Regions from separate parts of the Bacillus sp. z50 genome, predicted to be linked through region 1. Evidence: predicted binding sites of a transcription regulator. Region 1 holds the regulator's gene; the other holds the start of a gene.

Region 1 (4,319 bases):
GTGATCAAGATGTATGGATTTTCTAGTACAGCTTCCATTTTATCGGAATCTGTTACCATGTATGGAGAAGAATATCCACGGTCGAATTGCATACCTTCTACTACATCTAGTTCAGTTGTAAATCCTTTGGATTCTTCGATTGTGATAACTCCGTCGTTACCAACGCGTTCCATTGCTTCAGCAATTAGAGCGCCAACTTCTTCGTCAGCAGAAGAAATCGCAGCAACTTGTGCAATGGATTCTTTGCCTTCGATTGGTTTGGAGATTGCTTGTAATTCTTCAATTGCAACAGAAACAGCTTTTTCAATCCCTTTACGAACGCCCATTGGGTTAGCGCCAGCTGTTACGTTTTTCAATCCTTCACGAATCATAGCTTGGGCAAGAACTGTTGCAGTAGTTGTACCGTCACCAGCAATTTCATTTGTTTTGCTTGCTACTTCTGCAACCAATTTAGCACCCATGTTTTCAAACGCGTCTTCAAGCTCGATTTCTTTTGCGATTGTTACACCATCATTTGTGATAAGTGGGGAACCGAATTTCTTTTCAAGAACAACGTTACGTCCTTTTGGTCCAAGTGTAACTTTTACTGTATCAGCTAATGCATCTACCCCACGTAACATAGCGCGGCGAGCTTCTTCACTAAATTTAATATCTTTTGCCATACGTAAATTACCTCCTCGATTTTTTTGTTATGTCTTATTTTTTAATCGACATTTTCGTTAAGCAATAACGGCCAAAATGTCGCTTTCACGTAAAATTAAGTATTCTTTACCTTCGTATTTAATTTCTGTACCTGAATATTTAGAGAAGATAATATGATCGCCTTCAGATACTTCCAATCCTACTCGCTCACCATTCTCAAGGACACGGCCTGTTCCTACCGCTACAATTTTGCCTTCAGATGGTTTTTCTTTGGCAGTGTCTGGTAACACGATGCCGCTTGCAGTTTTTTCCTCTTGTGCGACAAGTTCAATCACAACGCGATCTCCTAGTGGCTTTAACAAGTAAAACTACCTCCTTAAAGTTATCTCCATTTTTATTAGCACTCATCATCGTTGAGTGCTAACACAATTTATAGTTTAAATAAAGAACCAATGATTTGCAAGTAATATTAGTTAAAATTTTTAAATTTTATCACCATTTATTTATCTTACCCAAATAAGGTCTAAATATCCTTTTTATTTCAGTTTGGTAGATGAAGAGAAGGAAAATGTTTCGCAATTGTAACTATGAGGTAAAAACGGTTAAAATTAAAGATATACGCAATCTAATATCTATATAAAAGATTAAGGGAGTTTTTCTATTTGAAAAAATATTACTGGTCAATTCTCATTACCTATATTGCCATGCAATTTTCTTCTATTCTTGGTATCCCAATTATGCTGGTTTTCTTATCGAACACGAATATCCCCGCGGAACGGATAGAAGTATTGGCTGCAGGGTATTGGATTGTTATAAGCTTTATTCTGGCTTCTATCATTACTCTAGTCCTACTGAGATATGAAAAAAATAATAGAAGCTTAGGCGATCAGGCAAGTGTGGGAGCTTCGATCGGCTGGGCAATTGGCGGAGTATTTCTTGCTTTGTTTTCACAATCTATAGCTGGTAATATCGAACGAATTATTGGTATTCCTACCGGGTCTGAAAATACACAGAATATACTCGGTCTCATTGAGGCAGTACCGCTTGTTATGGTAGTCAGTTCTGTACTTGGGCCATTTTTAGAAGAGATTGTCTTTAGGAAAATTATCTTTGGCACATTACACAAGCGATTGAATTTCTTCCTGAGCGCGTTAATCAGTTCACTGATCTTTGCCGTTGCTCACATGGAATTTGTACATATCCTGCTTTATACAGCAATGGGATTCACATTTGCTTATTTATATGTTAAAACAAAGAGAATCCTTGTTCCTATTTTTGCCCACATTACTATGAATACATTAGTTGTAATCGTACAATCACTTTACAAAGATGATATATTAAAAAATATGGAAGAGCTTAATAAAGTTCAAAGCTTTATCGGAGGTTTGTTATGAGACGTTCACCGTTGTATATGGCAACGACTTACTTAATTTTAGGTGCTATTTTTATATTTTTTGCTGTTCAAAATGTATCACGCAGCGGTTGGGATTTCTTTACCTATTTCCTGATCATACTGGCTACACTTGATGTTGGTTCAGGAATCCGCTTGGTGATGATTCATAAGCAAATAAAGAAAATGAAAAGTGAAAAACCAAAAGAATAACAAAAAAAATCTCGGAGGGAAAACCTTCGAGATTTTTTATTCTGTATCTTCCGTATTTCCGGATGGATAATGTTTAAGAAAATATACTAATGATTGCAATTCGACTGCAAGGTCAATATGATGGACACGAATGCTGTCTGGCACATTCAGACGTGCCGGCGTAAAGTTTAAAATAGCCTTAATGTTCGCAGCCACTAAACGATCTGTAATAGATTGGGCAACCTGTGATGGAACTGTTAAAATAGCTACACTAATATCTTGCTTTTCAAGTTTTTTCTCCAGTTCATCCATATGATAGAGCGGAACATCCCCTATAAGGGTTCCTACTTTATCAGGAGAAACATCAAACGCCATTTCAATCTTTGTATTATTATTTTTCATAAAATTATAATTTAAGAAAGCTGTACCTAGATTCCCGACTCCAATTAGAGCTACCTTTGTAATCTCATCTTGATCGAGAGTTTTTCTAAAGAAGGATAATAGATAATTAACATTGTAACCATACCCTTTTTTACCTAAAGCACCAAAGTACGAGAAATCTCTTCGTATAGTAGCTGAATCTACTTTAACAGCTTCACTTAGTTCTGCGGAAGAAACTCGTAGTTTTCCTGACGCGTGTAGATTTTGTATAAAACGATAATATAATGGAAGTCGTTTGGCTGTAGCCTGCGGTATTTTAGTATTTTCCTGCAAAATTAATTCCCTTCTCCCTATTCTTTCTTGTCAATCGTTACTCCATATATCAAAACTGCCTTTGATAATCCCGACTGGTTTTACCCCCCGGTTTTCCAATGAAAATAGTTTCCTTCAATAACCATTGATTTTTCGATTGCTTTGCACATAACATATAAGGTTAATCAAGTATTGCTGAAACAGCTGTTATTTCTTACTTTCGTTTTTAAGATTATACGAATAATTAATCTATTCATATTTTCAGCCTTTTTCCATATAAAATCAATATCTAATCCTTGGAGTGCCCGGGTATCACATAGAAATTATATCAGAAGTTTTCTTCACTACCATAATTCTAACTATCTTAGCTATGTATAATACGCCGCTTTTTTATCAATGATTCGTTACTTTTATATTCGAGCAAAATACTAGGACTAGCGGTTCTGATTGTTTCCAGGTTACCTCCGCGATACCAATCATATGGGATCTTTCCTGATTAATAAAGCACGTAAATTCACTGAAAGTTTATTCTCCTATTCCTATTCTATAATATTTCTATCATTTTTGGTAATTTTTGTGTGAGTATTCACAAATTTTCTATTAAGTTGCGGTGCTTATCAAGAGTAGGCTACACTTAAGGTATGTACTTCTTGAGGTGAGAATATGATTATTTTACAAGTTAATAATGTATCCAAATATTATGGAGCTGAAGCAATTTTATCTACTATTAAGCTCGAAGTTCAAACGAAAGACCGTATAGCACTTGTTGGCAGAAACGGTGCAGGAAAATCCACCCTGCTTAAGATCATTGCAGGTCACCTTTCACATGACAGTGGGGAGATCTATAAGCCAAAAGATGTTTCGATTGGATATTTGGCTCAAAATACCGGTCTCCAATCAGACCGCTCTATTTGGGATGAAATGATCTCTGTTTTTGAAGGCTTACAAAAACAAGAAGATGAATTGAGATTATTGGAAAAATCTATGGCTGATCCTTCTGTCTACAATGATGAACAAAAATATAACCGGGTATTAAAAGATTACGATCGTCTCCAGGAGCAATTTAAAAATTCTGGCGGTTACCAAATGGAAGCAGATGTACGTTCTGTCTTACACGGTCTGCGTTTCTCGGATTATGATTATACTACATCTATTAATTCCTTAAGCGGCGGCCAAAAAACCAGGCTTGCACTAGGTAAATTATTATTAACGAAACCTGATTTACTGATTCTAGACGAGCCGACCAACCATCTTGATATCGATACATTAAGCTGGCTCGAAGGCTATCTTCAATCTTACCCTGGCGCTATCCTAATTGTTTCCCATGATCGTTATTTCCTTGATAAGGTTGTCCATCAAGTAATGGAGCTTTCCCGAACATCAATTAAGAAATATACAGGGA
Region 2 (4,319 bases), on a different contig from region 1:
AAATGGAAGAGAAACAAGAGAAGTTTCTGAATCTAGTTACTGACACTCATTTACTAAAGGTTGAAATAAAAGAGGAATTGTTTCAAGTTATTGAGATATTGAGAACTATCACATTCAATCAAATTATCCTGGCGTTAAATGATCTTTCGACTGTAAGCCAAAAAAGAAAAGACATGGAGCGTCAATTTCATTTTATTAAATATGGTGTACTGAAATAAACAAAGTAAAAGCCTTGAACGTGTGTTCTAAACAGGTTCAAGGCTTTTTATTATAGTCAGGTAGCTTCCACTCGATCTGCAAATATATGAATATTATCTTTAAGAATAGAAGGCTGTTGGTCTGCCGGGTACGATTTTAATGCTATTTTGGCAATGAATTTCTCGAAAATTCCCAATGCGTGAGAACGAATTTCTCCACCGAAGCAGTCAATTGCTGTTGCTTGCTCAAGTAACTCATCTGGAAAGTTGGTTTGAAAGTATTTTTCAGCATTTCCGACATCAGCGCAGCAAATAAATAGACCGACCTCTTTCTGTTTAAAATCTTTAAGATGGTTTTTTACGAATTTTTTAACCGACGAATGAAGTTTCCCATAACGGATGGGACCGCCAATCAAAACAGTATCATAGGCATCCAGCGAAGGATCAGTGTGCGTAAGATCAACTAATTTTGCATGCCCATTAAAGTCTTGTTCAAGGATATGTACGCATGTTTCTGTAGTTCCGCTTTTTGAAGCATAAGCAATCAATATGTTCATGACTAATATGGCTCCCTTCTAAGATGACGTGTCTATATAAAGCATATACCCTTTTTGTCATCCTACCAAGGGGAAATATCAGAAACTTCTAATATTATCTGACATTAGGTTTTAGAGATAGAGGGCAATCTGTAGAAATAATCTTTGGCCGCAAGTAGTTGATTGGTCCGCCAGCTACTTATCCATGGAAAAGGTTAATAGGACAAGAGAGAGGTGTATAAAGCCAATAAAAAATCCTGTCCGCTGGTTTAGCGGACAGGATTTAACATTTATTAATAGGCTATGCTGAATAAACCTTTAATGTGTGAAAGATAACGGATATTACTTGCTTCTTTCATTATTGTAGCCGGTAAGCCTTTTAATGGTGTTGAGTTCCCGCCAATAATGGCTACGCCATCTTTACGTCCAAGACTTGCTAATGTTCCTGAGTTTACTGGAGCAAATACTTCAGGAAGAGTACCCTTAATGGATGCCGCAATATTATAACCAATCAATTCACCCATTTGCCAAGCCATTTGTGCAGTTGGCGGGTATGGTCTCGCACCAGGAGCAGGGAAGACAACTGCACTGTCACCAGCAATATAAACATCAGGATGTGAAGTAGATTGTAGATATTCATTAACAGTAGCACGGTTACGATCTACTGCTAAACCAGATTCGCCGATAACAGGAAGGCCTTGTACACCGCCAGTCCATACAAATGTGTTGGCGATAATTTGTTGGCCATCTTTTAATTCAATCACATTTCCGTTTACACCTGTGACAGGAAGTCCAGTCAAGAATTGAACTCCACGATTCTCTAAGCTTGTCATTGAACGTTCAATTAAATGATCAGGAAGCATAGGTAAAATTTTTGGACCTGCTTCAACTAAGATAAATTTAAGCTCAGAAGGATCAACCATATATTTTTTAGCTACTTTAGGGGTTGTATCTGCAATTTCTCCAACTAATTCAACACCGGTTAGTCCGCCGCCACCGATTACAATGGTTGCATCGGCTGGATTTTTAGTTTGTGCATATTCTTTAATTCGATCTTCGATATGCTTGTTAATTTTATTAGCATCCTCTGCTGATTTTAAGACCATACTATTTTCTTCAAGTCCAGGAATGCCAAAATAAGCAGTTTGGCTGCCTAATCCAACGACTAATTTATCATAGGTTAAGATTTTTCCGCTTGAAAGGGTTACCTTTCTTTCATCTGCTGATATAGATTCAACTTTAGAGATGATTAGATTAATATCTTTTCCTTTAAACAAACGATCTAATGGCATAGCAATTCTGCCTTCGCTAATATTGCCTGCTGCCAAACGATGCAGTTCAGTAATGATTTGATGTGTCGGATATTGGTTAACAACTGTAATAGTAGCTTCTTCAGATGTTAAATGCTGACGTGCTGATAATGCTGAAAGAAGACCGCCATACCCTGCTCCTAAAATAACAATTTCTTGTGCCATGATATGTTCCACCCTTGTTTGTAATATTTTTAATCTAGTATTTTATTAAAATCATTTAATAAGTGCTTTTTGTATAAATGAATAAGCTTTTATTTGGAACGTTCGTTGCTTACTTGAAGATAAGCGCTGGCAAAGCGAAGAACCTTTTGGATTTGAGGATCTTTTAGCATTTTCATCAAACCGAACACACTGATCACTTCTTTGCTTTGTTCAGCTCTTTCTTTTGCTTCCATTGCATTGACAGCTATATGTTTGGCTGTTTTCGTAACAGGCTCTGCAAATTCCTTCGCTGTATTGGCAAAATCGTTTACTAATACTTTATCAGTAGCGACGGATTGAGCGAATTCATATGATTTGTTCAGTGCTGTTACAACTTCAGTTAATTGTGGTAATTGATTTAATAGTGTAACTAATGATTCCTGAACCTCTGGTTTTGATAATTGTTTTAACAATTCTTCTTGTGAAGCAACCGGAGAGGATTGTGTCTCTGATTGCTGTTTCATTGTGTCTGACATAGCAAATACCCCATTTCTGTTTGTTATAGCGAAAAATTAAATTAGTTATATTTATATAACCATAAATCCTCTACTTTAAGCATACTCCTTGTGTATAAATTCACAAAACTTTTTGCTCGAAAAAAGCGCTTTCATAGCAAAAAGAATACTATTTACACTATATTGATAGTGAAATATTTCATTCATCAATAGTTACCGTTGTAATTTTGATTTATAAATAATGAAAACAGGAGGATTTTTGAGGATGATAAATATGTGTAAATCTAAAATAGTTAATGGGGAGAGAGTGTGTTTAGGGCATTTTATAATAGTGAAATAATGAATGAAGGGAAAAAAATAGACTCTCCGAGGAGAGTCTATTTTCTGTTTATTCTTGTTCACCGATAATAGTTTCGGCAATGTTTTTAGCGTGATCGCCGATGCGTTCAAGATTACTTAAAATATCAACGTAAACAAGGCTTGCTTGTGCAGAACAGGATCCATTATTTAAACGGATGACATGCTGCTTTCTTAATTGGCGCTCCATCTTATCGATTTTACGTTCCAATTCGAGTACCTTATAGGCACTTTCCTTATCTTGATTCTCTATTGCCGCCATCGCTTCTTTGACCGCTTCTATAGTTAGTGTGAACATTTGAGACATGCCTTCTGTGGCCTCATCTGTAAATGTTGCTTTATTTGTATTTTTATACTCTGCAAATTCCAGAATATTTTCGAAATGGTCGCCAATGCGTTCGATATCAGTGATGGTATGCATTAGAATATTATGTTCGTCAGATTCATTAGCAGACAGTGAACTTGTGGAGACTTTAACAAGATAATCTGTTATTTTGTGATCTAAATTATTAAGAGCCTCTTCAATTTGATTACCTGTATTCAATGAAGCAGTTTCATTAGTTAACAGGTAGTTATACGTTTCTTCCAATCCTTTAATAGCAAACTCGCCCATTCGCAAAGTTTCCTTTTTCGCCTGTCCAAGTGCAATAGAAGGAGATTGGTCGATGATTCGTTCATCCAGATGCTCTGGTTTATACTCAATAACAGTATCTTTTCCTGGAATGAGTTTAGTAACAATCCACGCATATACACCAATGAATGGAATCATGATCAGTGTGTTTGTAATGTTGAATGTTCCATGTGCAAAGGCAATGGTCATTTCCGGATTTAGTCCAAGTGTTTGTTGGAACCAGCCAATAAGGGACGTAAATGGAACGAGCAAAATCATAAAAATGATTGTACCGAACACATTGAAAAGTATGTGTACACAAGCAGCACGTCTAGCGGCAACTGATGCACCAATCGATGCAAGAAGGGCAGTGATAGTTGTTCCGATGTTATCTCCGAATAGTACCGGTAAGGCACCTTGCAGGTCAATAAGCCCTTCACCAAATAATCCCTGAAGGATTCCGATTGTAGCACTGGAGCTTTGTACTAATAATGTAAAGACTGTTCCTACTACAACACCGAGTATGGAATAATCACTTAAGCTGACAGTTAGATCATGAAACCATTCGAAGGTACGTAGAGGCTTCATTCCACTGCTCATAAGCTCTAGGCCATAGAATAATAATCCGAATCCAAATAGGATTTGACCGA

The links. Region 1 encodes Rex, which represses fermentation and respiration genes when NADH is low (regulators of the CRP and FNR family bind a similar motif). Its sites were predicted from a motif close to TTGTGAAATATTTCACAA; they were not measured.
Region 2: a site for Rex is predicted at 2,812-2,829, ahead of AC4G3N_RS15105 (DUF1641 domain-containing protein). Genes of this name have one in related genera too.

Annotation. Positions count from the first base shown of each region.
Region 1 covers NZ_JBZFQL010000008.1:81,162-85,480, forward strand. The annotation lists gene groL (chaperonin GroEL) at 1-662, opposite strand, end outside; gene groES (co-chaperone GroES) at 720-1,004, opposite strand; gene AC4G3N_RS17735 (CPBP family intramembrane glutamic endopeptidase) at 1,305-2,036, shown strand; gene AC4G3N_RS17740 (YdiK family protein) at 2,033-2,245, shown strand; gene AC4G3N_RS17745 (redox-sensing transcriptional repressor Rex) at 2,282-2,941, opposite strand; gene AC4G3N_RS17750 (ABC-F family ATP-binding cassette domain-containing protein) at 3,581-4,319, shown strand, end outside.
Region 2 covers NZ_JBZFQL010000005.1:193,031-197,349, reverse strand. The annotation lists gene AC4G3N_RS15120 (TetR/AcrR family transcriptional regulator) at 1-218, shown strand, start outside; gene AC4G3N_RS15115 (flavodoxin domain-containing protein) at 275-754, opposite strand; gene AC4G3N_RS15110 (NAD(P)/FAD-dependent oxidoreductase) at 1,027-2,208, opposite strand; gene AC4G3N_RS15105 (DUF1641 domain-containing protein) at 2,298-2,723, opposite strand; gene AC4G3N_RS15100 (Na/Pi cotransporter family protein) at 3,091-4,319, opposite strand, start outside.